Regions from separate parts of the Cupriavidus sp. 05L310 genome, predicted to be linked through region 2. Evidence: predicted binding sites of a transcription regulator. Region 2 holds the regulator's gene; each other region holds the start of a gene.
The links. Region 2 encodes LexA, which represses DNA repair genes until DNA is damaged. Its sites were predicted from a motif close to ACTGTATNNNNATACAGT; they were not measured.
Positions count from the first base shown of each region.

Region 1 (10,140 bases), on a different contig from region 2:
GCGCCGCGCCGAACGCGCGTGCACGGCAACTGGTAGCATCGCAGTCAGCTTGTCCGGCGCCCACGGGTGCCCGATAACCCCTGGATGAAGGAGGCTGCGCCGCTGCCTCCGTTTTTCAACGCTGTTTCCCTGAGTCTCCCGCCTCGTGTCCGCCGATACCTATTTCTACGAGCCTGCCAACGGGCATGGCCTGCCGCACGATCCCTTCAATGCCATCGTCGGGCCGCGACCGATCGGCTGGATCTCCTCGCGCGGTGCCGATGGCATTGTCAACCTGGCGCCCTATAGCTTTTTCAACGCCTTCAACTACACGCCGCCCATCGTGGGTTTTTCCAGCATTGGCTACAAGGACAGCGTGCGCAATATCGAGCAGACCGGCGAGTTTTGCTGGAACCTCGCCACGCGGCCGCTGGCGGAGGCAATGAACGCGAGTTGCGCCGCCGTGCCGCCGGAGGTCGACGAGTTCGTGCTGTCCGGCCTCACGCCCGTGGCATCGCGCGCGATTGCCGTGCCGCGCGTGGCGGAAAGCCCGGTCTCGTTCGAATGCAGGCTCACGCAACTGATCCAGCTCGAAGGCGTCAACGGCGAGAAGGTGCCGACCTGGCTGGTGCTGGGCGAGGTGGTGGGCGTGCATGTCGACAAGGCACTGCTGAAGGACGGCATTTATGACACCGCCGCTGCCCGGCCGATCCTGCGCGGTGGCGGCCCCGCCGATTACTTCGAGATCGGGCCCGAGGCACTGTTCCACATGCGGCGCCCGCGCTGAGCGCTGAAGGCGCTGCCGCCCGAGGTCCCTGCCGGCTGATCGCCGGCTTTTTTACGCCTGTGAAATCCACCTTGACAGACAGACCTGTCTACACAAATAATGTAGACAGGTCTGTATCATTCTATCCGTTCCCGATGGGTCGCGCGAACCCGCCGGGCCGTGAAGGATGTGCTGCGGACCCGCTTTCCGATTCCTAAAATCCGTCGCTGCCATTCCGGCCGCCGGGTTCTTTCACAGCCAGGAGCAACCGATGTCGTCCAACCCCGAAGTCCGTCCCCCCTTGCCCCCGTTCACCCGTGAAACCGCCATCCAGAAAGTGCGCGGCGCCGAAGACGGCTGGAACAGCCGCGACCCCGAGCGCGTGGCGCTCGCCTATACCGTCGACAGCGCCTGGCGCAACCGTGCCGAGTTCGTCAACGGCCGGGAGGCCATCGTCGCCATGCTCACGCGCAAATGGCAGAAGGAGCTGGACTATCGCCTGATCAAGGAGTTGTGGGCCTTCGACGGCAACCGCATCGCAGTGCGCTTTGCCTACGAATGGCACGATGATTCCGGCAACTGGTATCGCTCCTATGGCAACGAGAACTGGGAGTTCAACGAGGCCGGCCTGATGCAGCGGCGTTTTGCCTGCATCAACGACGCGCCGATCAAGGAGGCCGACCGCAAGTTCTTCTGGCCCCTGGGCCGGCGCCCCGACGATCACCCGAGCCTGAGCGATCTCGGCTTGTAAGGCGCACGGCCTGCCGCGGCGGCGCTTGCCGTACGCGACAGGCCGAAGCTTGATCAGGGATAATCCGCCCAACTTTGCACATCCAAGGAAACTTTCAGCCATGGCCACGCCTTCCGCCCGCGAGCGCATCCTGGATACCGCGGCCCGCCTGTTCTACCAGGATGGCCTGCGCGCCACCGGCATCGACAAGATCATTGCAGAATCCGGCGTGGCCAAGATGTCGCTATACCGGCATTTCGCCTCGAAAAACGAACTGATCTCCGCCTTCCTGGATCGTCGCCACGACAGCTGGATGGCATGGTTCGAGCAGGACGTGGAAGCGCGCTTCGCCGCCACGCCGGGGCTGGAAGTCATTGCCGATGCGCTGGCCGACTGGTTCACCGACGGAGAATTTCGCGGCTGCGCCTTTATCAATGCGGTGGCCGAAGCGGGGGCCTCAGGCGAGGGCACGCAGATCGAGCAATCGGTGGCGCACAAGGCGGCGCTCGCCGCGTTTATCGGCATGCTGGTCAGGCGGCTCGGCCTGCCGGAGCCCGAAGCGATTACCGAAGAGGCGATGCTTTGCGTGGAGGGCATGATCGTGCGCTACCAGATGACGGCCGATCCTGGTGTCGTCGATGCCGGGCGCCGCCTGCTGCGCCGCCTCCAGCAAGTGCACTGAAAGCCAGCGCCGGCCAGTTGACGACCGGACTATTGCCGCAGCGAGGTGATCAGCCGGATGCCGAGCAGCGCCATCACGCCGCCGGCGGCGCGGTCGAGCCAGAGCTTGAAGCGCAGGTAGAAGGCGCGCGGCGCCGCCGACGACAACGCCACCGCCACGATGGCGTACCAGCCGGCCTCGATCGCAAAGACCATCACCGGCAGCGCGAGCAGCAGGGACGCCGGCACCTCGGCCGGCAGCAACGCGGCAAAGACGCTGGCGTAGACGACTGCCGTCTTGGGGTTGCTCAGTTGCGTGGCGAATCCGCTCAGCAGGGCGCGGCCGCGTCCCGGCGCTTGTGCGCCGTTGGCGGCCTGCGAACCGGCAGCCATCGCAAGGGGCTCGCTGGCGCCGCGCCAGATGCGCGCGCCCAGGTAGACAAGATAAAGGCCGCCGCCCACCTTCATCGCCATGTAGAGCCACGGCACCGCCGCCAGCAGGAGCTTGAGCCCGAGCAGCGCGGCCGCGGCAAACACCACGCCGCCCAGCCCCATGCCAAGCGCCATGTGGAGCGCATCCGCGCGCGAACGGGCAATGGCGGCACGGGCCACCATGACGAAGCTCGGGCCGGGGCTGACAGCGCCAAGCGCCAGTGCGCCGCCAATGGCCAGTGTCGATGTGAATGCGTCCATGCGTCTGTCTTGTCGGGAAGGGATGGGAGCTGCGCCGCGGGCCGGCACGATGCCGATGCGCCATGTTAGCAGCAAGACGCCCGCCCTCAGCGTTCCTCCCGTTCAGTCGCCGCCGGACGCCATCCGGCTCAGCCCTCCAATGGCCTCCGCCAGTTCCGCGCGCAGTACCGCCATCAGTTCGGTTGCCGGCAAGGCGCGCGACAGTTGCGCGGCCTGGCCGGCCCATTGCGCCGCAAACTCGGCATTGCCGCATGCCTTGGCAGCCGCGTGCAGCGCCTTGCCGGCATCGTAGGTGATGGGGTAATCGGGAATCGGCGGGCAGTCCGGCGCCTCGCCCAGTTTGGTGAGGCGGTTCACGAAGCCGCGCGCTCGGCGGCCGGAGATGGAGCGGGTCAGCGTCGTGGGGGACGGCTCGCTTGCCAGCAGCGCGGCCCGGTAAGGCGCGTCGGCCGCGGTTTCCGGGGCGACGACGAATGCCGTGCCCAGTTGCGCTGCCTGCGCACCCAGAGCCAGCGCGGCGGCAATGCCGGCGCCGTCCATGATGCCGCCGGCGGCGACCACCGGCAGGGCAGTGTTGCGGACCAGAAGGCGCACCAGGGCCATGGTGCCAAGCCCTTCGTCATGCCCCTCGGTCTTGAACGTGCCACGGTGGCCGCCAGCTTCCACGCCCTGCGCCACGATAGCGTCGATGCGCGCATCGGCGATCTGCCGCGCTTCGGCGAGATGGGTGGCCGTGGCCATCAGGAAGATGCCGGCCTCATGCAGTGCGTCGATCCAGGCCTGAGCCGGCAAGCCGAAATGGAAACTCACCACCGCCGGCCGCTCCTCCAGCAGCATCGCGTACATGGCGTCGTCGGCAACAAAGCTCTTGTAGATCTCGCGCAGCGATGCCGGTGGCGTGGCGCCGAACTCGGCGAAGCTCGGCGCCAGGTAGGCCAGCCATTGCGCTTCGCGTGCAGGATTGGCGACGGCGGGAGCGTGGCAGAACAGGTTGACGTTGAACGGCTTGTCCGTCAGTGCGCGGGTCTCGCGGATGGCCTTGCGGGCGCCGTCGGCATCCGTGGCGCCGACGCCAAGCGAGCCGAGGCCACCGGCATTCGATACCGCCGCGGCCAGCGCCGGCGTGCCAACGCCGGCCATCGGTGCCTGGATGATGGGGGTAGCGATGCCGAGCCGGGCTAGCAGCGTGCGTGGCTGCGTGGCTTGGGTGGGGGTGTTCATTTGCAGGCTCCTTCTAGAGAGGTTGGATCTGTGCGGTGTGCGCTCAGGCTACGCGTGGAGGTAGCCAGCGGAGCGGGTATGCAATGGCATGGCCTTCAGAGAAAGCACGCGGCGGTCGAGGCCAGCAATGCGACCGCGGCAGCGGCAAGGGGGCCGCTGAAGCTATGGCTGTGCGCCATCAGCGCATCGGACACCAGCGGGCCGGCGATCTGGCCCACGCCATAGGCAGCGGTCATGATGGCCAGCAGGTTGAACTTCACGCGATGGGCCACGCGTTTTGCCGCCGGCATGGCGATGGTCACCGTGCCCACGAAGGTGCCGCCCACCAGCAGGGCGCTGGCCAGGTAGGCCACCGGCGAATGGCTGAGCGCGGGCAGGATCACGCCCGCTGCCTGCACCAGCAGGTTGAGCGCGAGCGCGCGCCGCGTGCCAAGGCGGCCGTGCAGCGCATGCCAGAGAAAACAGGAAGGTGCCGCGCCAAGGCCGAAGGCGGCCCAGATATGGATCGGGTCGATGTGACCGAGCGCATCGCGCACGAACAGCGGCAGGTAGGTGGCGGTGACGATATAGCCGAATCCCGCGAGACCGTAGCTGACCACGAGCGGCCATGGCCCGGGGCCATTGGCATGGGCCAGGGCAGCGCCGGCCCCGGCGGCATCGGGCACCGCCGGGCGGTGGCTGCCAAGCTGTGGCCAGGCCAGCAAGGCCAGTACGGCGGCACCGCCGCCAATCGCAATCCACAGCAACGGGCTATGCCAGCCGGCGAGGTTGCCGGCGGCGATCAGTTCGGCGGAGAGCAGGATGCCGGCGCCGACGCCCGAGAATAACAGCGGTGCGCCATGCGGATGGCCGACCACATGGAACAGCCAGACGGAGGCGCTGATCAGTGCGATCGCGCTGAGAACGCCGGCCAGGAAGCGCACCGCGATAAAGAACCACGGCGCGGCGGGCAGTGCCAGCACCAGCAGGCATACGGCCGTACCGAGCAGGGCGATGCGGCAGAGTTGCGGTGCCGCGCGTTCCGGCATGCGGGTGACGGCAAGGGCGCCGGCCAGGTAGCCCGCATAGTTCGCGGATGCCGCCAGCGAGCCGGCGCTGACGCTCAGCAAGCCGTCGCGCACCATCAGCGGATACATGCCGGTGAAGGCGAAACGCCCGAAGCCCATGCCGACCGCAAGCACCAGCGCGGCGGCAAGCGATGGCATCCACGGCGCCATCCTCTGGCGCAGGGCGGCGTCCCCGCTCGCGGGGACCGGCTGGATCCTAGCCATGCTGCAACTCCTGCAAGAAGGCCGCGTAAGCCGAGGTCATGAAGCCCGTACGGCGCACCAGGAAGGTGTGCGCCGTACGTACCGGCACGGTCTGCAGGTTCGCCGCGCCGGGGTGGAGCGCCAGCAGCGATCTTGGCAGGATGGCCACTGCCGATCCCGCCGTCACGCAGGCAAGGATGGCGTGGTACGAAGCCAGTTCCAGCACATTCAGCGCCAGCTGCGGGCCTTTGCCGCTGGCAAGCCAGGCTTCGGCGCACATGCGATAGGTGCAGCCACGCGCGAACGTGGCCAGGCTGCGCAGGGTGATGTCTTGTGGCGTGCGCACCGGCGGATGGCTGGGCGGCAGCACCAGCAGGAGTTCTTCGGAAAACAGGAAGGTGCCTTCCAGGCCGGGGCCGAGTACGTCCATGTCGAGTGCATCCGGCGCGCCTTCCGACGGATGGGCCACCAAGGCGCAATCGATGCGATGCGCCAGCAGGGAATCGACCAGGGCCTGCGTGGTGCCGGTCTGGATCTCGATCCGCACATCCGGCCACTTGCCGTGGTAGCGCGCCAGTGGCCGGGGCAGGCGGCTGGCGGCCGAGCTTTCCATGGAGCCCACGCGCAGCGTGCCGGAGGGCACATCGCCGCGCATCGATTGCCGGGCTTCCTCGGCGAGCGCCAGCAGCCGCTCGGTATAGCCCAGGAAACGCTGGCCCTCGGGCGTCAGCGTCATGCGCTTGCTGTCGCGCAGGAACAAGGCGACGCCCAGTTCCTCCTCAAGCTGCTTGACGCGGGTGGTCACGTTCGATTGCACGCGGTCCAGGGCCTTGGCGGCCCGGGTCACGCTTTCCTCCAGCGCAACGGCCCGGAAGATCTCAAGTTCGGCCAGGTCCACGGCAATCCTTTCACTAAGTTTGTTCTCAAAAAGAGAATGTATTCAGGATAACTATCATTGATGGGGATGAATAAGTCAAGAAATCCCTGATGCTGGCAGGGTGGACGCGCCGGGAAGGTCCCGAGGGCTGGCGGCCAGCCTTGGCGCTCAGCGGCGCGTGGCCGGGCGCTTGCGGCCTGGGGAGGCAGCCGGCGCAGGACGGTAGCGGGCGCGCAGGGTTTCCAGGAGCAGCGGCAGCGCGGGGGCCGGATTGCTGGCGGCATAGACCACGGCCACGCCGATCCGCAGGTCTGCCTGCTCCTTGAGTTCCTTGTAGACCACACCGGCGCGCGCCATCGCCTGCAGCGAGGAAGGCACCAGCGCCACGCCCTGCCCATCGGCGATCAGGCCCAGCAGCACATGGTGGTCCGCCGGTTCCTGCACTCGCTGCGGTGCATAGTCCAGCGCGCGGAAGACGGCCTCGTAGTGGTCGAAGTAGGCGGGATTCAGCCGCCGCTGGCCCCAGAACAACGGATCGGCTTGCAGTTCCGGCAGTGAGATGCGCTTGCGCCTGGCGAGCCGGTGCGCGGCCGGCAACGCCACCACCAGCGGGTCGTCGAACAAGTGTTCCACCGCCAGTTCGCCGGTGGCGGACGGCAGGCCGATCAGCGCCGCGTCGAGCGCGCCACGGCGCAGGTCGGCAATCGATTGCTGCGATATCTGGCGTTTCTGCAGCAGCCTGATCTCCGGCGCCTGTGCCTGCAATGCCGGCGCGAGCCAGGTGAACAGGGCGGCATCGAACACGGTGGTGATGCCCAGCCGCAGGCCGTGGTTGCGCGTGGCGCGCTGCCGGGCTCGGGCGAGCAGGGCATCGGCGCTGGCGAGCAGCTCGCGCGCCTCGGGCAGCAGGCGGCTGCCCGCGGGCGTCAGTGCTACGCCATTGCGATCCCGCTCGAACAGGCGCGCACCGATGGTTTCCTCCAGCGCCTGGATCTGCCGCGTCAGCGGAGGCTGCGTGATCGACAGCCGTTCCGCCGCGCGGCGAAAGCTCAGTTCGTCCGCGACGGCCACGAAATAGTTCAACTGCCAGAGTTCCAGGCGGCTTTGCATCGGATGTCCTTGTGATACGCCAAAGGTATCACGCCGAAGGCATTGGCGGCGCGCGAACGCGCTCGCTAAGCTTGCCTCACTGTCCTGCCGACGGCACCGCGCCGCCAGGACCTCCCGATGCGAATCAAAAAAAGGAAACCGCATGAATACGCAGACCATGACACTTGGCCGCGCCCAACTTTCCGCCATCGAACAGACGGACGAGCCGTCCCTGGTCGAAGCCTTGCGTGACATCGCCCCTGACCTGGCCAGCCTGGCGATCGGTTTCGTCTACGGCGAGATCTACCCGCGCCCAGGACTCGACCGGAGGCACCGGCAACTCGTCACCGTCGCGGCGCTTGCGGCCATGGGCGGGCTTGAGCCACAGCTCAGGTTCCATCTGGCCGGGGCGCTGCATGCCGGTTGCACGCCGGTCGAACTGGTCGAACTGATGAATCATCTCGTGGTGTATGCCGGGTTTCCCGCGGCGCTCAACGGCATCGCCGCCGCAAGGGAAGTCTTCGCGAAGCAGGGCGTTGCCGTGAATACCGGCACTCCCGCGCCGGACCAGGGCGGATCGCGCTTCGAGGCGGGGCTTGCCCGCTTGCGCGAGATCGACGGCGAAGTGGGGGAGCGCGTGCTTGCCTCGCTCGAGGACATTGCGCCCGACCTCGGTCGTTTCATCATCGAGTTTGCCTTCGGCGATATCTATACCCGGCCCGGCCTCGACCTGGTCTCGCGGGAACTGGTGACCGTGGCCGCGCTGGCAGCCATTGGCTCGGCCACGCCACAGCTCAAGGTGCATATGCACGGCTTGCTGAACGTGGGTGGCTCGCGTGAGCAAATGGTGGAGGCCATCATTCATCTCGCGGCATATGCGGGTTTTCCACGCGCGATCAATGCCGCGCTGGCGGCCAGGGCGGTGCTGGCGGAGCGCCCGCCGGAGCGGCATTGACGGGTGAGCCGCGCTAACGCCGTGCGGGCCTCGGCACGGCCTGCTTGAACGGCTTCAACAAGCTCGGACGGACTGCGGCTGCGGGGACCGCGCCGGTGCCGGCCGCGCCAGCAGTTGCCGGATCGAGGCAAGGTAGCGGTCCCCGACCTCCCGGCTGGCGCGGCTGGACTGGGCGCGCAGCGTGCGCCGGGACGGCGGCGCGATATTCAGGCTGCGGCAGATCGTGGAGAGATACGGCTTGCGTTCTCCCGCCAGCCGCTGCGCGGCCGCTTGCACCACCGCATCGCCGACGCGGGCGCGCAGCCACGCCAGGACCTGCCTGTCGTATTCGTTCTGTACCCGGACAAGGTGTTCCATGATGGGCTCCCGTGAATACTGTTCATCCATACAGTTACTGTAAATATATACAGTAATCTGCGTTTTTCAAGGATGAGATACGGGCAGCCCGCTTCGGGCGGAGCAGATTCGCCTGGCAGAGCGCGGGGCGCGCTACAGCACCATGCAGGCAGCCGCGCTTGCGCCAGGACGTTGGGGCACCCGTGCCTGCCCGGCGGGCCGCTTCTCGTGACGGCGGCGCTGGCTAGCTTGCTGGTTCCTTTCCGGGGCCTCGCGAGGTGCGTCCGCACCCGGTTTGGGCACATGGGTGTCTCGCAGCGCCGGATGGTGTTTGTCCACCCAGCGGGCCGCCCGCCATAGCGCGAAGATGCAGGCAATCGCGTAGCTGCAGTAAATGAAGGTGAGCACAGGCACCTCGCTCCGCGCCCGTCTAGGGGCGAGTGGTTTGGGAAGGTGCGAGTATGCGCAAGATCACTATCGCAGGGATATCACTCGATTGGGGGGAGCTGGACGCAGCACTTGCCGCAAAGCCAGCCTGCTGGCCGTACCAGCGCAAATGCGGATGCCAGGCGCGACAATTGTTTGCAGTTAGCCCGGCGCGGCTGGCGGGTTTTCCATGCCTGGTCCTCCTCCGGCGGATCGGCGCGGTACTCCAGCAGGTCCCCCGGCTGGCACTGCAGCGCCTCGCAGATTTTCTCCAGCGTATCGAAACGGATACCTTTGACCTTGCCGGATTTCAGCAGGGAGAGATTGGGCATCGGTGATGCCGATGTACTGGGCGAGCTCGCGCGATTTCATGAACACCGCCACCACTACCGCCACCAACAACACCGCAGCCACCACAGCCGTCGCATGGATTGCGGCGGGCATTCTGCTTGCCGGCTGTGCGCCGACGCAGCTTGCCAGCCCGGACGCAACGGTGGTCAGGATCTCCCACAACGAGCCGGGCGGCGGATGTGACGCAGCGCGCCGGCCGGACCGGCAGCGGCATCACGCCAGTGCGACGCTCAGTGCGCTCTGGGCAGAGACCAGGTGGCGGCCACGGCGGCGGCGGTAGTTGCCATCCGAGTCCATCTCCCAGGTGTCGCGGTTGTCCTTCAGGTAGATCTTCAGGCCTTCCTCGATCACGCGCTTCTTGAGCGATTTGTCCAGCACGGGGAAGCACACTTCGATGCGCCGGAAGAAGTCGCGTTCCATCCAGTCGGCGCTGGACAACCGCACGTCCTCGGCCTTGTCGTTATAGAAGTAGAAAATCCGCGCATGTTCGAGGAACTGGCCAAGTACCGAACGCACCCGGATATTCTCCGACAGGCCGCGTATGCCGGGCCGCAAGGCGCAGCCGCCGCGCACGATGAGTTCGATCCGCACGCCGTCGCAGGATGCCTGGTAGAGCGCCTGGATGATAGTCGGGTCCATCAGGGCGTTCATCTTGGCAATGATCAGTCCCTTGCGGCCAGCCTTGGCGTGCTTGCCCTCACGGCGGATGGCGTCGAGCAATGCCGAATGCAGGGTGAACGGCGCCTGCCAGAAGTGGGTAAGCGTGCCGGGATGGCCCAGGCCGGTCAGCTGGGAGAACACGTTCGC
Region 1 covers NZ_JBFTOX010000014.1:119,347-129,486, reverse strand. Annotated here, with positions in the region: gene AC1DS6_RS12840 (flavin reductase family protein) at 146-766, shown strand; gene AC1DS6_RS12835 (nuclear transport factor 2 family protein) at 1,017-1,496, shown strand; gene AC1DS6_RS12830 (TetR/AcrR family transcriptional regulator) at 1,597-2,157, shown strand; gene AC1DS6_RS12825 (LysE family translocator) at 2,187-2,828, opposite strand; gene AC1DS6_RS12820 (NAD(P)H-dependent flavin oxidoreductase) at 2,931-4,049, opposite strand; gene AC1DS6_RS12815 (YbfB/YjiJ family MFS transporter) at 4,145-5,320, opposite strand; gene AC1DS6_RS12810 (LysR family transcriptional regulator) at 5,313-6,197, opposite strand; gene AC1DS6_RS12805 (LysR family transcriptional regulator) at 6,345-7,286, opposite strand; gene AC1DS6_RS12800 (carboxymuconolactone decarboxylase family protein) at 7,429-8,220, shown strand; gene AC1DS6_RS12795 (CppA family protein) at 8,275-8,577, opposite strand; partial or broken gene AC1DS6_RS12790 (helix-turn-helix domain-containing protein) at 9,189-9,354, opposite strand; gene ppk1 (polyphosphate kinase 1) at 9,547-10,140, opposite strand, start outside.
Region 1: AC1DS6_RS12795 (CppA family protein) is a predicted target of LexA. The motif match lies at 8,614-8,631, and genes of this name have one in related genera.

Region 2 (10,140 bases):
ATATCTAAAATCAATGCTTGTCGCGTCATTCCTGTTGCGCGGCTTGGGCGTCGCGTCGTGGCAGTGGAGCCAACTCGCGAATTGCGTCAGGAGGGGCAGCGCATCCATTCGAGTTTGCCCATCGAATGGCTGGATGACGAACTGCCATACCTAGTGGGTATGCGATCCAGGCAAGAGCAGTTCGATCTGATTTGCTTTTGAGATGGCTGATTTTTACTGTGAACCTGTCGCACGATGCTTTGCCAGGCGCCTTACTGCGGTACTCAACGGACCTGCGGTGGCTGACGATCCCCCCGCTATCGGTCGGCCCAGGTGTAGCCGTGATAGTCAGGAGACGCGCCTGTTAAGCGTTGGCAATCGCCCGGCGATAATGTTCAGCGGAGTCCAAAATCGCTTGGTCAAGGTTCGCTTGTGCAATCGCCATCGTGTGAGATGCTCCTGGCGCTGAGCATCTAGGCACCTCGTAGAACTTTGATTCCGCACTCTCATTCGCTCGATGAGGCTCATGCCTGGCGCTTCTGGCTATGCGCGCTGGTTTGCCGTCATGCTAGGATTTTGCCAGGCTCTGGGAGATAGCCATGGTTCAAAAGCTGTTCCACGAATTGCCCGTGAATGAACGCGGCGACTTTGAATCCGCCTGCGCGCGGCATGGATTTGTTCGAGAAGACTTCGAGGTGAGCGAGGAAGAGGGCATTTCGCGAGGCAGCGGGGCGAGTCATATCCCCCGGAAAATCACTGTCGCCCGAGTGGGCGGAGACGTCCAAGTCTATCCCGCAGCTACCGGCATTTCGTGGACAGTCGCATTTGAACGAGATCTGGAGCGCGGCGAATTTGGATTCCCTCTTGCGGACTAGCTAAGGGATGGGAGAGGTCGCTGCGTGGAAGAAACGGGGGAGGGGTATGCTGAAGCAGGCTAGATCGAGCCGGTGGTGCTGACACCGGCGGTTGCAAGTATTCCCACCGTGGGAGGATGGCGGGAATGGAACCCGGCTTTGGGATGCACAAATGAAAACAGCGCCTTGGTTAAGGCGCTGTTTTGCAGGGCAAATTCTTGGGGTGGCTGATGGGACTCGAACCCACGACGACAGGAATCACAATCCTGGACTCTACCAACTGAGCTACAGCCACCGTAGAGGTTGCTCAGCTGGCTGCTGAGCAACGAAGAACAAGATCATACAATACCAAAAGGCGGATGGCTAGCACTCTGCACAAATTTTTTCTCTGCGCTGCCTTATGCGATTTCAGCCGGTTAGGTCGGTTACCGCGACGCGCGCAAGTGAGTGCTGCCGTAACCCACCTATGAAAGCTTGGCCGACTCCTCCAGCTCAAGCATGCGGCAGATGGCTGCCATGCTGCCCACCATGGTGCGTCGTTGCGCACCCTGGTAGATACGCACGCCTTTGGATTGGCGGAATGGTACGGGCTTGACGGGGCGGCGGGCGGAGAGGCGGTTGGCTGGCAGCATGGCTACACCTGGTGACTTGCAACAACAGTTAGCGGTGCCCGACTAGCGGGCGGCGTTGGCACAATCGGGCGTCGGCGTGATACGGGCTTGCCCGCCTCAGCCGCACTCGTCAGAAGCCGCTGGGTCGGATCAAGCCGACGGCGATACCTTCCAGAGAGAATTCTTCGCGGCCGGGGCGCACGATGATGCTGGGGAAATCGGGATTCTCGGCAATGAGTTCGATCGAGTCGCCGCGGCGGTTGAGGCGTTTGACGGTGACGTCGTCTCCCAGTCGCGCAACGACGATCTTGCCGTTCGGGGCCTCGCTGGCACGCTTGACCGCAAGCAGATCGCCATCGAGGATGCCGGCGTCCCGCATGCTCAGGCCACGTACCCGGAGCAGGTAGTCAGGTTGCACGTCGAACACCGAAGCGTCGACCTGGTATTGGCGATCGATGTGTTCTGCGGCAAGGATCGGGCTACCGGCCGCGACGCGCCCGACCAGGGGCAGCGTCAGTTGCATCACGCCGGCCATTGGCAGCGAGAATTGGTCTGGTAGTTCTGAGTCGCTGCGCGAAACCTTGAGCCGGATGCCGCGCGAGGCGCCGGGGGTGAGTTCGATTACGCCCTTGCGGGCCAGAGCCCTCAGGTGTTCCTCGGCAGCATTGGGCGATGAGAAGCCGAACTTGGCGGCGATCTCGGCGCGTGTGGGCGGAAAGCCCGTGTGCTGGAGGCTGCTGCGAATCAGATCGAAAATCTGCTGCTGTCGCGGTGTCAGGGTCGCCATGGTCGCCGTGTTGGAAAGCACTGTATGTTTAAACAGTATGCTGTGATTTTATACAGTATCGAGTGAAGTGCAAGCGGAATTTTGGGAGTTTGCGCATCGACAGGTGCGTCAGGCGAGGCTCGCCGCGCCGTGCGGCGTGAGCCTGGGCGTTACAATTCGCGGCACTTGCAGCCTAATTTTTCGCTCGCTGCTTAACCTTTCTGGCTTTCGATCTCTATCTCGCCATGTCCCTCCTGCCTCGTGTCGTCGTGCTTGCTACCGGTGGCACCATTGCCGGTTCTTCATCCAGTGCTGCCAGCAGCGCGAAGTACCAGGCGGCCACGGTGCCTGTGACGGCGCTGCTTGATGCTGTGCCGGCGCTCGGTGCCGTGGCCCGCGTCGAGGCGGAGCAGGTGGCGCAGGTGGATAGCAAGGACATGTCGTTCGTCCTCTGGGCCCGGTTGGTTGAACGCGTTGCGTTCTGGTCTGCGCAGGCCGATGTGGCGGGCATTGTGATTACCCATGGCACCGATACGCTGGAGGAGACGGCAATGCTGCTGCATCTGGCATGGGTGGGCACGGTGCCGGTGGTGCTGACGGCGGCGATGCGGCCTTCGACCTCCCTGTCGGCCGATGGTCCCTTGAACCTGCTGGACGCGGTACGGGTGGCTGCCAGCGCCGGGGCGGCGGGCAAGGGCGTGCTACTGGTGATTAATCAGGAAATCCATGCCGGGCGGGATGTGGTGAAGGGACATACGTCAGCGGTCAACGCTTTTGTGTCGCCGCTGGCTGGCCCGATCGGGTTCGTGCAGGACGACCTCGTGCGATTTGTCCGTGCGCCCCGGCTGTTGCCGGACCGGGCCTGGGCCGTGCCGTGCAAGTGGCCGCAGGTGGAGATTATTGCTAGTTACGCGGAGCCCGGCCGGTTGGTGGTGGATGCTTTGGCGCAGGCAGGTGTGGCGGGGCTGGTCGTGGCGGCCGCAGGCAACGGGTCGGTTCACCAGTCGCTGGTCGATGCGCTGGTGGACGCGGCCGGGGCGGGAGTGGCCGTGGTGCGTAGCTCGCGCACCGGGGCAGGGCATGTGGCAATGCCGGCACCTCCACGACCGGCTTCAGGTGCCTTCGTTTCTGCAGGCGATCTCAATCCATATAAGGCGCGCGTGCTCCTGATGCTGGCCCTGGCGACAACGCCCGGACTGGCTGCGGATCCCGCTGCGTTGCAGGCGCTCTTCGCCGAAAACTAAGGCGGCTTGCTCCAAAAGGCAAAAGCACGCTATACTTTAAGGCTATCCAACCTTGCTGCACCGGACATGGCGCCCGGGCGGCTTATCCAAAAGGAGCGTCAATGCGTCATTACGAAATCGTATTTATCGTCCATCCGGACCAGAGCGAACAAGTTCCGGCCATGATCGAGCGTTACAAGACGCTGGTCACGTCGCAGGAAGGCCAGATCCACCGTGTGGAAGACTGGGGCCGCCGTCAGATGGCCTACATGATCCAGAAGCTGGCCAAGGCTCACTACGTTTGCCTGAACATCGAATGCGGCAAGGAAACCCTGGCTGAACTCGAACACGCGTTCAAGTTCAACGACGCGGTGCTGCGCCACCTCATCGTTCAGACCAAGAAGGCCGAAACCGCACCGTCCCCGATGATGAAGGAAGTGCAGCGCGAAGAAGCCCGCAAGGCCGCGCAACAGACCAGCGAAGTCCAGGCCGCCTAAGTGCGGACTGTTGTGGTTGCCGTGGGCGTTGAACGCCGCGGCGGCAAGTGCGGGCATCGGTGCGGGAGAGTGCGTTGAACCAGCTAAGGCTCTGCGCAACGCTCGCGGAACGCGATGCCTTGCGTTACACCCCGGCCGGGGTCCCCGTTGTCAACTGCATCTTGCAGTACGCGGGCGAGACGGTCGAGGCGCAAACGCCCAGGCAGGTGGAATTCGCCATCGCCGCCATGGGAATCGGTCAGATCGGCCAGCGGCTTGAGCGGACTCCGCTCGGCGCGATGCTCGACTGCGAAGGATTCCTGGCCCGCAAGCACCGCAACAGCAAGGCTCTCGTCTTTCACATCACTGGATGTAAAGCATTCGAAAAGGATTGAATCATGGCATTCGTCAAACGTGACAACAAGAACAAGAAGCGCTTCCAGCAGCAAAACCCGCTGTTCAAGCGCAAGCGCTTCTGCCGCTTCACCGTGGCTGGCGTGGAACAGATCGACTACAAGGATCTGGACACCCTGAAGGATTTCATCGGCGACAACGGCAAGATTACCCCCGCCCGCCTGACCGGCACCAAGGCGCACTATCAGCGTCAGCTCGATACGGCTATCAAGCGCGCGCGTTTCCTCGCGCTGATGCCTTACACCGACCTGCACAAGAACTGATCGGCCCTAGGTCCGTTAAGGAGAAAACACGATGCAAATTATTCTGCTTGAGAAAGTCATCAATCTGGGCAACCTGGGTGACATCGTTCGCGTGAAGGACGGCTATGCCCGTAACTTCCTGATCCCGAACAAGAAGGCCCGCCGTGCTACCCAGACCGCTATCAGCGAGTTCGAAGTCAAGCGCGCTGAACTGGAAAAGGCAGCTGCCGAGAAGCTGGCCGCGGCCCAGGGCGAAGGCGAAAAGCTGAACGGCCTGACCGTGCAAATCACCCAGAAGTCGGGTGTGGACGGCCGCCTGTTCGGTTCCGTCACCAACGCCGACATCGCCGAAGCGCTGGCTGGTCAAGGCTTCAAGGTTGAGAAGGCGCAAGTGCGCCTGCCGAATGGCCCGCTGAAGATCGTCGGCGACCATCCGGTCAGCGTTTCGCTGCATACCGACGTGCTGGTCGACGTGACGGTTTCCGTCCTGGGCGAACACGTCTAAGCACTGATCTCGCTACCGGTCCCGCTTGCCTGTTGGGCTGGCAGGGCCGGTTGCCGGTATCGGGCTTGACCAAACAAAAAGGCAGGAGCGTTTTGCTCCTGCCTTTTTGTTTGGCCGCTACCCTCGTTTGCATCATTGCCACAGGGCTGGTTGTCCCGCCGTCACTTGGCCGGACGCGGTAACAACCGGCTGCGAATTCTCCCCCGGCTGTCTGGCGGCGACCGTTATAATCCCTTCCCATGAACGCGCCCGTCGCAGACCCCCAACTAGATAATCTCAAGGTTCCACCGCACTCCATCGAGGCCGAGCAATCGGTGCTGGGTGGCTTGCTGCTGGACAATGCCGCCTGGGACCGTATCGCCGATTTCCTGTCCGAAGCGGACTTCTACCGCTTCGATCACCGGATGATCTTCCAGAGCATCTCCCGGTTGATCGCCGCCACCAAGCCCGCCGACGTCATCACTGTCTACGAGACGCTTCAGGTCGCTGGCAAGGCGGAGGAGGTGGGCGGGCTGGCCTATCTGAATTCGCTGGCGCAGAACACACCTAGTGCTGCCAATATCCGCCGCTATGCGGAAATCGTGCGCGAGCGTTCGGTGCTGCGCAAGCTGGTCACCGCGGCCGACGATATCGCCAGTGCGGCCTTCGCCCCCAAGGGGCGCGAAGTGCGGGAACTGCTCGACGAAGCCGAATCGAAGGTGTTCGCCATTGCCGAGGAGGGCTCGCGCGGGCAGAAGGGCTTCCAGGAGATCCAGCCGCTGCTGACGCAGGTGGTGGAGCGCATCGACGAGTTGTACCACCGTGACTCGAGTACCGACGTGACGGGCGTGCCGACGGGATTCATCGATCTGGACCGCATGACCAGCGGCATGCAGGCGGGCGACCTGATCATCGTTGCCGGGCGCCCCTCGATGGGTAAGACCGCCTTCTCGCTGAATATCGGCGAGCACGTGGCGGTGGAGCAGGGCCTGCCCGTGGCGGTGTTCTCGATGGAAATGGCCGGCACACAGCTGGCCATGCGTATGCTTGGCTCGGTCGGCCGCCTGGACCAGCACCGCCTGCGTACCGGCCGCCTGCTCGACGAGGACTGGCCACGGCTTACACATGCCATCCAGCGCATGAACGATGCCCAGTTGTTCATCGACGAAACCCCGGCGCTGAGCTCGATGGAACTGCGGGCCCGCTCGCGGCGGCTGGCGCGCCAGTGCGGCCAGCTTGGCCTGATCATCATCGACTATTTGCAGTTGATGTCGGGTTCGGGCGGCGGTGAAAACCGCGCGACCGAAATCTCGGAAATCTCGCGTTCGCTCAAGGGGCTGGCCAAGGAACTCAACTGTCCGGTGATCGCGCTCTCGCAGCTGAACCGAAGCCTTGAGCAGCGGCCCAACAAGCGCCCGGTGATGTCCGACTTGCGTGAATCCGGCGCTATCGAACAGGATGCCGACGTGATCCTGTTTATTTACCGTGATGAGGTCTACAACCCGGATTCGCAGGACAAGGGCACGGCCGAAATTATTATCGGTAAACAGCGTAACGGCCCCATCGGGACCGTGCGCCTGACTTTCTTGGGTCAATTCACGAAGTTTGACAACTTCAGCGGCGGCCCCGCTTTCTTCGATAACGATACCTGAAGCCTGTCCTGGCGCGGCTTGCCGGGCATCGTGGCTCGGCTGCGATGGTGGATTGTCCATGCCGCTTGTCAAAGTCCTCCGGCTTCGCTCCACAACCCTGTAAAATATTGCGTTTTGATGACAGCCGCCCCAGGGCGGCTGTCATGCAATGCGTACCTGCCTCATTCAGCAATAACCCGCGGCGCCCCCGCGCTTCGACAAGGAACATTCCATGTTCGGCCGATTCATGCCCACCGAGGGCAAGTTCTTCGAATACTTCAACCAGCATGCCGATTGCGCGGTGACCGCCGCCCGCGAGCTGGAGGTGCTGGTCAACGATCTGCCCAATGCCGAGGCGCATGCGCGCCGCGTGCAGGCCACTGAAAAGAAGGCTGATCGCATTACGCACGACACGATCGACCTGCTGCACAAGACCTTCATCACGCCGCTGGACCGCGACGAGATTCACAAGCTCATCACCACCATGGACGATATCCTCGACCTGATGGAAGACGTGGCGGAAACCATCTCGCTGTACGACGTGACCAGCCTGACGGACGAGGCGCGCAAGCTCGCCGCCATCTGCGTGCAGTGCTGCGACCAGGTCAAGATCGCGGTCGGCCTGCTTGAAGACATGAGCAATGCCAGCGCGATCCTGAAGACGGCACAGCAGATCGACCAGCTCGAGTCCGAGGCCGATCGCGTAATGCGCGCGGCGATGTCCAAGCTGTTCCGCGACGAGACGGACGTCAAGCGCCTGATCAAGCTGAAGGCCATCTACGAGCAACTGGAAACCATCACCGACAAGTGCGAGGACGTTGCCAACATCATCGAAGGCATCGTCCTGGAAAACGCCTGAGGCACACATCGGAATGCAGACCATACAAATGAGCTTGTGGGTGATCGCCCTGCTGGTGGCGCTCGCCTTGCTGTTCGATTTCATGAACGGCTTCCACGATGCCGCCAACTCGATTGCCACGGTGGTGTCGACGGGCGTGCTCAAGCCGCACCATGCGGTGGCGATGGCCGCCATGTGCAACGTGGTGGCTATCTTTATCTTCCACCTCAAGGTGGCGGCCACGGTGGGAACCGGCACGATCGACGTCAATATTGTCGATCACTATGTCATCTTCGGCGCCCTGATGGGTGCCATTGCCTGGAACCTGATCACCTGGTACTACGGCATTCCCTCGTCGTCCTCGCACGCGCTGATCGGCGGCCTGGTTGGCGCCGCGGTGGCCAAGAGCGGCACCGGTGCGCTGGTTGGTGGTGGCTTGCTCAAGACCGTGGCCTTTATCGTGATCTCACCGCTGCTGGGTTTCCTGCTCGGTTCGCTGATGATGGTGATCGTGGCCTGGACGTTCTTTCGCACGCCGCCGTCGCGGGTGGACCGCTGGTTCCGCAGGCTGCAGCTGATCTCGGCCTCGCTCTACAGCCTGGGCCACGGAGGCAATGACGCGCAAAAGACCATCGGCATCATCTGGATGTTGCTGATCGCCAGCGGTCACGTGGCGCAGGGCGGCGCGGAGCCGCCGGTCTGGGTCATCGTTTCCTGCTACGTGGCGATCGGCATGGGTACCATGTTCGGTGGCTGGCGCATCGTGCGTACCATGGGCCAGAAGATTACCAAGCTCAAGCCGGTAGGCGGCTTTTGCGCGGAGACCGGTGGCGCGATCACGCTGTTCATCGCTTCGGCGCTGGGCGTGCCGGTGTCGACCACGCACACCATCACGGGCGCCATCGTCGGCGTGGGTTCGGTGCAGAAGATGTCGGCGGTGCGCTGGGGCGTGGCGGGCAACATCGTCTGGGCCTGGGTGCTGACCATTCCGGCTTCTGCCTTCATGGCAGCCATCGCGTGGTGGATCGGCCGGCACGTGCTCTGAGCGATCGGACACCTCTTCGACAAGAATGCAAAAAGCCAGGCGCAATGCCTGGCTTTTTGTTTGTTGCGGTGCGGGAGAGCGTATGCCGTCAGCGATTGGCGAATGCGGCGATGGGGTCGTCGTCCACCGGCACCGGCGGCACAACCGATGGCTGCGGCGCCGGTGAGGCAGCCGGCGGCGGCGTAAACCCTGTCGCGACCCGTCGGGCACCGTTGTAGCGGGAGGCCCAATAGGATTTGCTCATGTCCTCAAGGCGCACCGTGCCGCCGGTGGAGGGTGCATGGACAAAGCGGTTCTGCCCGACATAGATGCCGACATGCGAATTGGCGCGGCCCGTGGTATTGAAGAAAACCAGGTCGCCCGATGCCACCTGGCTGCGCTCCAGCGCGACTCCGCGATCGCCCATGGCTTCGGTGGTGCGCGGCAAGTTGACGTTGGCGGCGCGCAGCACGACATAGCGCACCAGGCCGCTGCAGTCGAAGCCGGAGTCAGGCGTATTGCCGCCGTAGCGATAGGGCGTGCCAACCAGGGACATGGCCTGGATGGACACTTCTTCGAGCCCGGCGCTGGGATCGACCATGGGCGGGGCCGATGCCCGGGACTGGGCGCCGGGCCGCGTCGGCGGAGCAGAGGCGCAGGCGGCAAGCAGCAGCGCAGCGGTGCAAAGCGCGGGCAGGCGGGCGCTGTCGAAGACGCCGGCCAGCAAAGGCGCGGGTCTTCCGGTATGGGCTATCTGGCGCGGTGGCATCCTTCTCGGTCCGGTCCCGGGTCAGGTGCCGCGCCAGTGGCGGGCAGGCAGCGAAGCTGCCGCCCGTGGGCCTACCAGCGCAACTGTGCGTTGTATGTGCCAGTACTGACGGTTATCGACTTGGCCTGACCCTTATAAGTCGCTTCGATATTGTAGCTGCCTTGCGGGGCCTTTATCAGGCACTTCGGGCCCGATGCCGTGAAGCTGGCCACTTCGTGGCCTTCTCGCGTCATGCGTACGGCCACATCGGCGACATATTCGCCGCGCTCGCCCTGGGTGAACAGGACGCCCATATTGAAGTTCTTTTGTTGCGCGGCCAGTTGTTGCTGTTCGTCCGCGGCGATACCGCCGCAAACATAGCTGACCGGGCCCATGGTGCGGATCACCATTTCGTCGGCAGCCAGCGCGGGAGCCGATAGCCATGAAAATGCGGCAATCACGATGCTGCCGGCGAGTGCCAGGCGCAATGGCCGCAATGGCCGCAATGGTCGTGATAGCTGTAGGGGCATGTACTTGCGGGCGCAAGCCAGATGGTGGTGCAGGTGGTTGTCCATCAATGTCTCCATCGATTCAACAAGCCGGAGGGGGCAAAAAAAGCGCCCGCCATTCGCCGGCACGCGAGGTGCCGATATGGCGGGCGCTCCGGATGCTTTGATGCTAGGCCAAGCCGGCAGACAAATCTGCCGGGTATGGTCCTACATGGGCTTCCGGTCGGTGGCCTTTACAGGACGTCCGCGGCATGATCGGCCAGGCGCGAGCGTTCGCCGCGCGCCAGCGTGACATGGCCACTGTGGCTCCACCCCTTGAACCGGTCTACCACGTAAGTGAG
Region 2 covers NZ_JBFTOX010000067.1:44,225-54,364, reverse strand. Annotated here, with positions in the region: gene AC1DS6_RS35565 (hypothetical protein) at 579-854, shown strand; tRNA gene AC1DS6_RS35560 (tRNA-His) at 1,053-1,128, opposite strand; gene AC1DS6_RS35555 (hypothetical protein) at 1,298-1,465, opposite strand; gene lexA (transcriptional repressor LexA) at 1,575-2,231, opposite strand; gene AC1DS6_RS35545 (asparaginase) at 2,456-3,454, shown strand; gene rpsF (30S ribosomal protein S6) at 3,556-3,930, shown strand; gene priB (primosomal replication protein N) at 4,005-4,304, shown strand; gene rpsR (30S ribosomal protein S18) at 4,308-4,586, shown strand; gene rplI (50S ribosomal protein L9) at 4,618-5,070, shown strand; gene AC1DS6_RS35520 (replicative DNA helicase) at 5,310-6,701, shown strand; gene AC1DS6_RS35515 (DUF47 domain-containing protein) at 6,913-7,539, shown strand; gene AC1DS6_RS35510 (inorganic phosphate transporter) at 7,553-8,563, shown strand; gene AC1DS6_RS35505 (C40 family peptidase) at 8,652-9,311, opposite strand; gene AC1DS6_RS35500 (hypothetical protein) at 9,383-9,820, opposite strand; gene AC1DS6_RS35495 (PhoH family protein) at 10,033-10,140, opposite strand, start outside.

Region 3 (10,140 bases), on a different contig from region 2:
AACAGGCGCCAGTCGAAGACGTGCCCGGCGCTCTTCATCAGCGGCTGCAGGATCACCAGCACCACCACCATCGCCACCGCGGCGAAGGCAAGCCCGGCTGGCCGGCTCATGGGGTTGTGACCGGCATGGCCCGGACGTTGCATCGCACCCGGCCCGTCCCGCCCTGCCCCGCGCGCCATCCATGCGGCGAGCAATGCGTAGGCCGAGGCCAGCCCGACATGGAGGACACCGGTGCGCGATCCGGACAACACGATACCGCTCTCCAGCAACAGCACCGCCGCCAGCCAGGCTGGTGGTCGCAGCCAGCCGCGCGCGGCCAGCCACACGGCTGCCGCAAGCGCCAGGCCCTCAACCGTGGCCTGGTGATTGGGCTGGTTGAGGTTGCCCCACAGGCGTCGGTTGTCGTCGTAGAAGTAGGTGGAGACCATCCCGAACGTGTCGGACTCCAGGCCGAAGACCTGGACCCACTGCGCCAGCGTGCCGAGCAATCCGGCCACCAGCCAGGCAATCGCGAGCGCATCGGTCATCGCCTGGCGCTCGAGCGGAGACGCTGTCCGGCCTTGCCGCCAGGCTGCCCATATCACTGCGGCGGCAAGCGCGAGCACGAGTTCGGTGATCAGCCGGCTGCCCGACAGGTCCCTCATGCCGGTTAGCCCTTGCGTGACGCCGGTGGCGATCAGCCAGAGGGCAAATACGACGATCCACGGGAACTGAGCGGGAACGTCCCGATAAGCGAGCCCCGAGGCTTGCGGGTTTGCCACGGCAGCAAGCGCGATGACGGCCAGCGCGAACAGCAATGCCGAGGCCCATTCGCCATAGAAAGTGGCAATGGGGAGCGTGTGACGGGAGACCAGTAGCGGCGCAATCAGTGCGACGGCGAGGAAGCTGAGAGGTATGGCTGACCGGGAGGGCAGCATGCGGGGCGCCTTGTTATGCCTTGTTGGCAAAAGGCGGATGATAGCTCGGGGAGCAGGCAAAGAAAAAGCGCCCGAAGGCGCTTTTTCTTTCCGGACGGGCCGCACGCTGCCGTGCGGCCCGTCCATCGACAGACCGTCTGCCGACGGACTATTGTCCGTCAGGCCGGTTGTACCGACCGTTTCTGCAGCAGCTTGCCCACCACCACCACCAGCGCCGCGCCGATTGCGCCAAACACCAGGTGCGCATGCGGCACATGCATCTCGAACCACGCGGCGTCCACCGGATCGCTCACCAGCATCTCGCCTGCCAGGTAGCCCAGCAGCGCCGCGCCCAGCACGATGATGATGGGGAAGCGGTCCATGACCTTGAGCAGGATGGTGCTGCCGAACACGATCAGGGGAATCGACAGGCCCAGGCCAACGATCAGCAGCATCAGCTGGCTGCCTTCCGGCCCCTTCTGCGCCGCGGCGGCCACGGCCACCACGTTGTCGAGCGACATCACCAGGTCGGCGATCAGGATGGTGCGGATCGCGGACCAGATATTGTCCTTGGCGTCGTGGCCGTCCTCGTCGTCTTCGCCGGTCAGCAGCTGCACGCCGATGTAGACCAGCAGCAAGGCGCCGACGATCTTCAGGTAAGGCAGGCTCAGCAGCTTGACCGCGGCCACCGTCAGCACCACACGCATGATGATGGCGGCGGCACTGCCCCAGAAGATGGCTTTCTTCTGCTGGGCGGGCGGCAGGTTGCGGGAGGCCAGTGCGATCACCACGGCGTTGTCGCCGGAGAGCACGATGTTGGTCAGGATGATGGATCCCAACGCGATCCAGAACGCAGTGGAGGACAGCAGTTCCACGGTAAAGCTCCTCGAGTTTCTAAATTATGATTCGAACGCCACATATGTACCGATTATCACCGGTGCTTACGGAATTTCGGATGTCTGAGTCTTCAGACATGAAGATTTACCGTATCAAGCTTTCGATTCGGTTTCAATCGGCATGTCGCGCGCCTCCGGAGATACCCTAGGTGACTGGCGCTCCAGAATGAGATGCCCCCGCACGGAGGCGGGGGCATCGAGGTCCGATGTGCGGTTGCAGTCATGCAGCCGCACCGGCTCCGGCAATCTCTCCCGCCCGCGGGCGGAAAAGCTGCTGTTCGGTATTACAGGATCGACTTGAGCAGGCGAGCCATTTCCGACGGATTCTTGGTGACCTTGATACCGCAGGCTTCCATGATTTCCAGCTTGGCTTGCGCCGTGTCGGCACCGCCCGAGATCAGCGCGCCGGCGTGGCCCATGCGCTTGCCCGGAGGCGCGGTCACGCCAGCGATAAAGCCAACCACCGGCTTCTTCATGTTTTCCTTGATCCAGTAAGCCGCGTTGGCTTCGTCCGGGCCACCGATTTCGCCGATCATGACCACGGCGTCCGTTTCGGGATCGTCGTTGAACATCTTCATGATGTCGATGTGCTTCAGGCCGTTGATGGGGTCGCCACCAATGCCCACTGCCGACGACTGGCCCATGCCCAGCGCGGTCAGCTGACCCACCGCTTCATAGGTCAGCGTGCCCGAGCGCGACACCACGCCGATGCGGCCCTTGCGGTGGATGTGGCCCGGCATGATGCCGATCTTGATTTCATCAGGCGTGATCAGGCCCGGGCAGTTGGGTCCGAGCAGCAAGGTCTTCTTGTTGCCCTTCACCATCTTGTCCTTGAGCTCCATCATGTCGCGCACGGGGATGCCTTCGGTGATGCAGACCACCAGGTCCAGGTCAGCGTCAACGGCTTCCCAGATCGCGGCAGCGGCGCCGGCGGGCGGCACGTAGATCACGGAAACGGTGGCGCCCGTCGATGCCTTGGCATCCTTGACGCTGGCGTAGATGGGAATGCCTTCGAAGTCTTCGCCGGCTTTCTTCGGGTTCACGCCGGCAACGAAGCAGTTCTTGCCGTTGGCGTAGTCGCGGCAGCCACGGGTGTGGAACTGGCCGGTCTTACCGGTGATGCCCTGGGTGATGACCTTGGTGTCTTTATTGATCAGAATCGACATGCTGTAATCCTTTGCTTGGCTCAAAGCAGCGCGCGAAGGCCTGGCCCCGGCGCGCTGCTGGCGTTCGTGTTCGCGTCTGGCTTACTTGCCCGCGGCAGCGGCCACGACCTTCTGGGCGGCTTCTTCCATGGTGTCGGCCGCGATGATGGGCAGGCCCGAGTCGGCCAGCATCTTCTTGCCGATCTCTTCGTTGGTACCCTTCATGCGCACGACCAGCGGCACGGACAGCGACACGGCCTTGGATGCAGCGATCACGCCTTCGGCGATCACGTCGCAACGCATGATGCCGCCGAAGATGTTGACCAGGATGGCCTTCAGGTTCGGGTTCTTGAGCATCAGCTTGAAGGCTTCGGTCACCTTCTCGGTGGTGGCACCGCCGCCCACGTCGAGGAAGTTGGCCGGCTCGCCGCCGAACAACTTGATGGTGTCCATGGTGGCCATGGCCAAGCCGGCGCCGTTCACCAGGCAGCCGATATTGCCGTCCAGCGAGATGTAGGCCAGGTCGAACTTCGAAGCTTCGATTTCAGCCGGATCTTCTTCGTCCAGGTCGCGGTAAGCGACGATTTCCGGGTGACGGAACAGGGCGTTGGAGTCGAAGTTGAACTTGGCGTCGAGCGCGATCACCTTGCCGTCGCCGGTCAGGATCAGCGGGTTGATTTCAGCCAGCGAGGCGTCCGTGTCCCAGAATGCCTTGTACAGGCCTTGCAGGGCCTGGCGGGCTTGCGCCACGCTTGCGTCGGGCACGCCGATCTTGCGGGCGATGTCGTCAGCGTCCGCGTCGAGCAGGCCGGCCGACGGATCGATGATCAGCGTGTGGATCTTTTCCGGGCTGTGGGCAGCGACTTCTTCGATGTCCATGCCGCCTTCGCTGGAGGCCATCAGGGCCACCTTTTGCGAAACGCGATCGACGACCAGGCTGACGTACAGTTCCTTCTTGATGTCCGCGCCTTCTTCGATCAGCAGGCGGTTGACCTTCTTGCCTTCCGGGCCGGTCTGGTGCGTGACCAGCGTCATGCCCAGGATGTTGCTGGCGTAGGTCTTGACCTCGTCGATGCTCTTGGCCACCTTCACGCCGCCACCCTTGCCGCGGCCGCCCGCGTGGATCTGCGCTTTGACGACCCATACCGGGCCGCCCAGTTGTTCAGCAGCCTTCAGGGCCTCATCGACCGAGAACGCGGGGATGCCGCGCGGAACCGGCACATTGTATTTGCGCAGGATTTCCTTGCCTTGGTACTCATGGATATTCATGCGTGTTTCCTTTCGGGTAGGCGTAAAAAGTGGAGATGGAATCTCGGCGGATAGCAGGCCGGCCTGGCTTAGCCAGAGGTGCCGGTAGGCCTGCGGGACGTGGCGCCGCCATCGGTGGCGGCGAGCGCCTCCGAAGGTTGCGCCGCCGGGATCGGCGACCCTTCGGTCTTGATCCTCGGCTTTGGCTGGTGACCATACCAGCGCGGGTAAAACTGGCGCACCACCTCACCTTCGAAATGCAGGGCATGGCAGCCGTGCAACTGGTAAGGCGGTTCGGGATTGGTGTCTTCGGTGCCGGCGTCACGGATATTGAACACGTCGCCGGCAAAGGCCTGGATCGCGGTGGTCGGCAGCACGCCGGCCAGCTCGGTCAGGTGGGTGCAGCCCGACACGCCGGACAGGCGCTCTTTCACCGCCTTGCGGAAACCCTTCATCAGGTTCAGGCCGATCAGCTTGCGATAGGCCGGGCCGATGGTGTCGCACTGGCCGGGATACGGTACCCAGTCGGAACAGGCGTCGGCGTCCACGACGTTCATGCGCAGGTCAATGGTGATGCGCAGCCACAAATCATGCAGCGGCTCGCCCAACGGGCGCACGCCACCACCGGCAAGCGGGATCTCGCGGGGCTTGGTGTCGGTCAGGCGCGCTTCGATATCCCATAGGCCATCGTCCCTAAGATAGGCCTCGGCCGTGATGGCACGGCGGTGGCGCAGGGCGCGATTGACGGGCGGGGAAAGCGGCATAACACCAGGCAGGAGCGGGAGAAAAGGACGGCTGGGCCGGAAAACCGCAGGATTTTAACATGCCGGACAACTTTGGCCGGGAACAAACTGCACCCAGGGCTGTTGCCGGGAATTGTCGTGTGACGGGCAAGCGCTGTGGAGCGTCAAAATGCGCGGATGCGCGGGACTGAACCGGTGCCCGGATCACATGCGGTCAGCGCGGAATACGCCTACTGGCAAAACAGGTATGCGCACCGCGCCGGTGCAAGACGCCATCGCGGCATCACTTCGGACCGCGATCCGGCAGGTCCGCCCACGGCATCAATCGCTGCCGTCCAGCCACTCATCCGCCCCCTTGATCACCTGGCTCACCACCGAGCGGGAAAAACCGCGCGCCACCAGAAAGCGGATCTGCCTGGCCTTTTCCTCGGGCGTGGCGGGTGGCGTGCCGAAACGCTTCTGCCAGACCGCGCGGCCACGCTCCAGTTCGGAGCCGCGCAGGCGCTCCTGCAGGTCGGCGAGCTGTTCGCCGCCGAGCTGGTGGGTGCGGGCTTCCTGCATGACGCGGGCGGCGCCATAGCGGCTGGCGCGCCGGTGCACCAGGCTATCGACGAAGCGCTCGTTGGACAGCCAGTTCTCGCGCTCCAGCGCATCCAGCAATTGCTCAAGGGCTTCGGGCGATTCGGCGTGCGGGGCCAGCTTGCGTGCCAGCTCCGCCCGGCTGTGCTCGCGCCGCGACAGGTAGCCTACGGCGCGGGCCTTCAGGGAAAGAGGGGGACGGGTGGCCATGAGGATGGAGCTCGGCAGTGTGAGCTCGACATCGAGCTGTGAAAATGCGCTTCAAAAACGCAAACCGGGGCGGCGCGCGTCGCTGCGCGTGCCGCCCCGGGCGGGGTTCGCGGCCGGGAGCGCCCCGGCCGGCGAAGCTCAGTCTTCGGCGGTGGCCACAGCGGCGGCCGGCGTGCCATTCATCAGCACCACGCCCAGCGATTCGCGCACCTTGTTTTCGATCTCGTCGGCGATATCGGGATTTTCGCGCAGGTATTCACGCGCGTTGTCCTTGCCCTGGCCGATCTTCTCGCCCTTGTAGCTGTACCAGGCGCCGGACTTCTCGACGATCTTGGCGTCCACGCCCAGGTCGATGATTTCGCCCTGGCGCGAGATGCCCTGGCCATACAGGATGTCGAAGAAGGCTTCGCGGAACGGCGGCGAGACCTTGTTCTTGACCACCTTGACCTTGGTTTCGTTGCCGATCACCTCGTCGCCCTTCTTGATCGAGCCGATGCGGCGGATATCCAGGCGCACCGAGGCGTAGAACTTCAGCGCATTGCCGCCGGTGGTGGTTTCGGGCGAACCGAACATCACGCCGATCTTCATGCGGATCTGGTTGATGAAGATCACCAGGCAGTTGGTGCGCTTGATGGTGCCGGTCAGCTTGCGCAACGCCTGGCTCATCAGGCGGGCCTGCAGGCCAGGCAGCGAATCGCCCATCTCGCCTTCGATTTCGGCCTTGGGCACCAGGGCCGCCACCGAGTCGATCACGATCAGGTCGACCGAGCCCGAGCGCACCAGCGCATCGGTGATTTCCAGGGCCTGCTCGCCGGTGTCCGGCTGGGAGATCAGCAGATCGCCAACCGCCACGCCCAGCTTGCTGGCGTAGTTGACGTCGAGCGCATGCTCGGCGTCGATAAAGGCGCAGGTGCCGCCCAGCTTCTGCATCTCGGCCACGACCTGCAGCGTCAGGGTGGTCTTGCCCGAGGATTCCGGACCGTAGATTTCCACCACGCGGCCGCGCGGCAGGCCGCCAACGCCCAGCGCGATGTCCAGGCCCAGCGAGCCGGTGGACACGACCTGGATATCCTGCTCGACTTCGGCATCGCCCATTTTCATGATCGAGCCCTTGCCGAACTGCTTCTCGATCTGGGCCAGCGCGGCCGCCAGCGCCTTCTGCTTTTCGGCGCTTACGCCAGCACTCGCCTTCTTGCCGTCATCCATGGTCGTCCTTCCGTCAATGGTGTATAAATAGGCCGCATGTGGCGCGCCACCCGCTTTTTTCGGGCAACCGCCCAGCCCGCGCCGCGCCGCGAACTCCTGATGACGATGAACCTGGCAGCAGGGGCAAACATTGGGGCGAACGTTCGGTAAAAAACCAGTACAAATTCGGTAAAGCCCGGTTTGCATCGGAGACAAATCGAATGCGACCGGCATAAGCGGGTACTGTATAAAAAAACAGTATGCTTGGCAAGTCCCGCCCGCGTCATTTGATGGAAAGGGGCGACACAGCCGGGCCAGGGTGGAGACAACCATGCGTATTCTGATCGCCGAAGATGACGATGTGCTGGCAGATGGCCTGACGCGCTCGCTACGTCACTCGGGCTATGCCGTCGACCATGTGGCCAGCGGGGTCGAAGCCGATTCCGCGCTGTCGACCCAGACCTTCGACCTGCTGATCCTCGATCTCGGCCTGCCGCGCATGCCGGGGCTGGAAGTGCTCAAGCGGCTGCGCACGCGCGGCGCCATGCTGCCGGTGCTGATCCTGACCGCGGCCGATGGCGTTGACGAACGTGTCAAGGGCCTGGACCTGGGCGCCGACGACTACATGGCCAAGCCCTTCGCGCTCTCGGAGCTGGAAGCGCGGGTGCGCGCGCTGGTGCGGCGCGGCACGGGCGGCGGCGCCACGCTGACCCACCACGGCCCGCTCGCCTTCGACCAGGTCGGCCGCATCGCCTACCTGAACGATCAGATGCTGGATCTCTCGGCGCGCGAAGTGGGATTGCTGGAGATCCTGCTCACCCGCACCGGGCGGCTGGTGTCGAAGGAGCAGCTGGTCGACCACCTGTGCGAATGGGGCGAGGAAGTCAGCAACAACGCCATCGAAGTCTACGTGCACCGGCTGCGCAAGAAGATCGAGGTGGGTGGCATCCGCATTGCCACGGTACGCGGGCTGGGCTACTGCCTGGAGAAATTCCAGGCCGCCGTGGCGCACGACTAGGAGTCGCCATTAGAATCGGAATCAGCAACAGAACCCGCGCCATCCTTGCTTCATTGCCTGCCGGCCACGCCGCCAGGCCCTGCCACACCTTTTCCCAATGAGCCTGCTGCGACTGCCCCGGCGGCGCCAGCGGCCCGCGCGCGCCGCCCCTCCTCCCTCCGCGCCTGACGAGATCGTCAGCGACGAAGCGCTGGCCGGGGCCCTGCCACACCTTGAAGACAGCGCCGGCCACCCGTCGCCGCGCTCGCTGTTCGGCGAGATCCTGGACTGGATGCTGGCGCCGCTGCTCCTGCTGTGGCCGATGAGCATTGCGGTGACTTACCTGGTGGCAAAATCGATCGCCAACGGCCCTTTCGACCGCTCGCTGGAAGCCAGCGCCATTGTGCTCTCGCAGCAGGTGCGCGAGGTCAACGGGCGCGTCACGCTGCAACTGCCGCTGTCCGCGCGCGAGATCCTGCGCGCCGATGAAACCGACAATATCTACTACCAGGTGGTGGGCACGCATGGCGAATTCGTCGCCGGCGACAACGACATGCCGCTGCCAGGCGAAGACGACCGCGGCCATGCCGGGCTGGTCTCGCTGCGCGACGACCGCATCGCGGGCAACGACGTGCGCGTGGCCTACACCTATGTCGATCTCGAGCAGGGCGGCGACGCGCAGCCGGTGTTGGTGCAGGTTGGCGAAACCCTCGACAAGCGCGCGCGCCTGGCCAACGAAATCATCAAGGGCGTGATCCTGCCGCAGTTCGTGATCCTGCCGCTGGCGGTGGTGCTGGTGTGGTTCGGCCTGACGCGCGGGCTGGCCCCGCTGACCGCGATCCAGCAGCGCATCCGCGCACGCAATCCCGGTGACACCAGCCCCATCGACGAACACGCCGCACCGCAGGAAATCACGCCGCTGGTGGCCTCGTTCAACGACCTGCTGGCGCGGCTCGACGTTTCCGTGCAGACGCAAAAGCGCTTTATCGCCGATGCCGCCCACCAGATGAAAACGCCGCTGGCCGGGCTGCGCATGCAGGCGGAACTGGCGCAGCGCGAACAGTCGCCGGAGGAACTGCGCAAATCGCTGGCGCAGATCGCCGGCAGCTCGGAGCGCGCCGCCCACATGGTGACGCAGCTGCTGTCGCTGGCACGCATGGAAAACCTGGCCGGCGCGGGCAACATGGCGCCGCTTGATCTGGCCGCCCTGGCGCGCGAAGTGGTCAAGGACTGGTTGCCGCAGGCCTGGGCGCGCCGCATCGATCTGGGCGTGGATGCCGACGACCACCCCGTGATGGTGCAAGGCAACCGCCTGATGCTGACGGAGATGCTCAACAACCTGATCGACAACGCCATCCGCTACACGCCCGCGGATGGCCACGCTACCGTGCGGGTCAGCGCCGATGCATTCGAGCCTTTCGCGTATCTCGAAGTGGAAGACACCGGGCCCGGCATCCCGGTGTCCGAACGCGAGCGCGTGATGGAGCGGTTCTACCGCGTACTCGGCACCAAGACCCAGGGCAGTGGCCTGGGCCTGGCCATCGTGCGAGAGATCGTGCAGCAGCATGGCGGCGACGTCAGCATTCTCGACCACGTCTACCAGACGGAGCCGCGCCTGGCCGGCGCCTGCTTCCGCATTACGCTGCGCCGGCCCTCCATCCTGGAGCCAGCATGAACGATCCCGATCACACACGCGGCGGGCGCGACCAGGCCGACCAGTCCGAACGGCGCGCCTGGCATCGCAACCTGCGCTGGATCGCCGTGCTGCTGTCGATCTGGTTCGTGGTCACCTTCGGCGTGGCCTGGTTCGCCCGCGAGCTGCGCTTCGATTTCTTCGGCTGGCCCTTCTCCTTCTGGGTCGGCGCGCAGGGGGCGCTGGTCGTCTACGTCCTGATGGCGGCGCTATATGCCTGGCGCATGAACCGCGACAATGACGAAGATGCCGACAACGGTGGCGCGCCCGCCCGGCAGCATGACGATGCTGCATAGCAAGAAATACAGACGCGCCCCTTAACACTGGTTCCGGTGCGATTTTCCGCGGCCGCGCGCGTCGCGGCGCAGCAATGCCAAGCCCGTTTTTTGCCTAGCGTATACCCCGAGCACTTTGCGGCGTACGGCGCGGAAATTGTCAGAACGCAGTAAGTTTCACCACCCACAATCCATTGCAACTTCGGAGGTAATCGTGCGTGCTAGAGCTGGAGCGCGCATGCGGCCCCGAAAGATTCCGATCACAAACGGAGG
Region 3 covers NZ_JBFTOX010000034.1:60,881-71,020, reverse strand. Annotated here, with positions in the region: gene AC1DS6_RS24180 (PglL family O-oligosaccharyltransferase) at 1-917, opposite strand, end outside; gene AC1DS6_RS24175 (TerC family protein) at 1,076-1,771, opposite strand; gene sucD (succinate--CoA ligase subunit alpha) at 2,077-2,958, opposite strand; gene sucC (ADP-forming succinate--CoA ligase subunit beta) at 3,040-4,206, opposite strand; gene AC1DS6_RS24160 (DUF2889 domain-containing protein) at 4,275-4,949, opposite strand; gene recX (recombination regulator RecX) at 5,250-5,717, opposite strand; gene recA (recombinase RecA) at 5,856-6,923, opposite strand; gene AC1DS6_RS24145 (response regulator) at 7,234-7,920, shown strand; gene AC1DS6_RS24140 (sensor histidine kinase N-terminal domain-containing protein) at 8,018-9,574, shown strand; gene AC1DS6_RS24135 (DUF4212 domain-containing protein) at 9,571-9,888, shown strand.
Region 3: recA (recombinase RecA) is a predicted target of LexA. The motif match lies at 7,145-7,162, and genes of this name have one in related genera.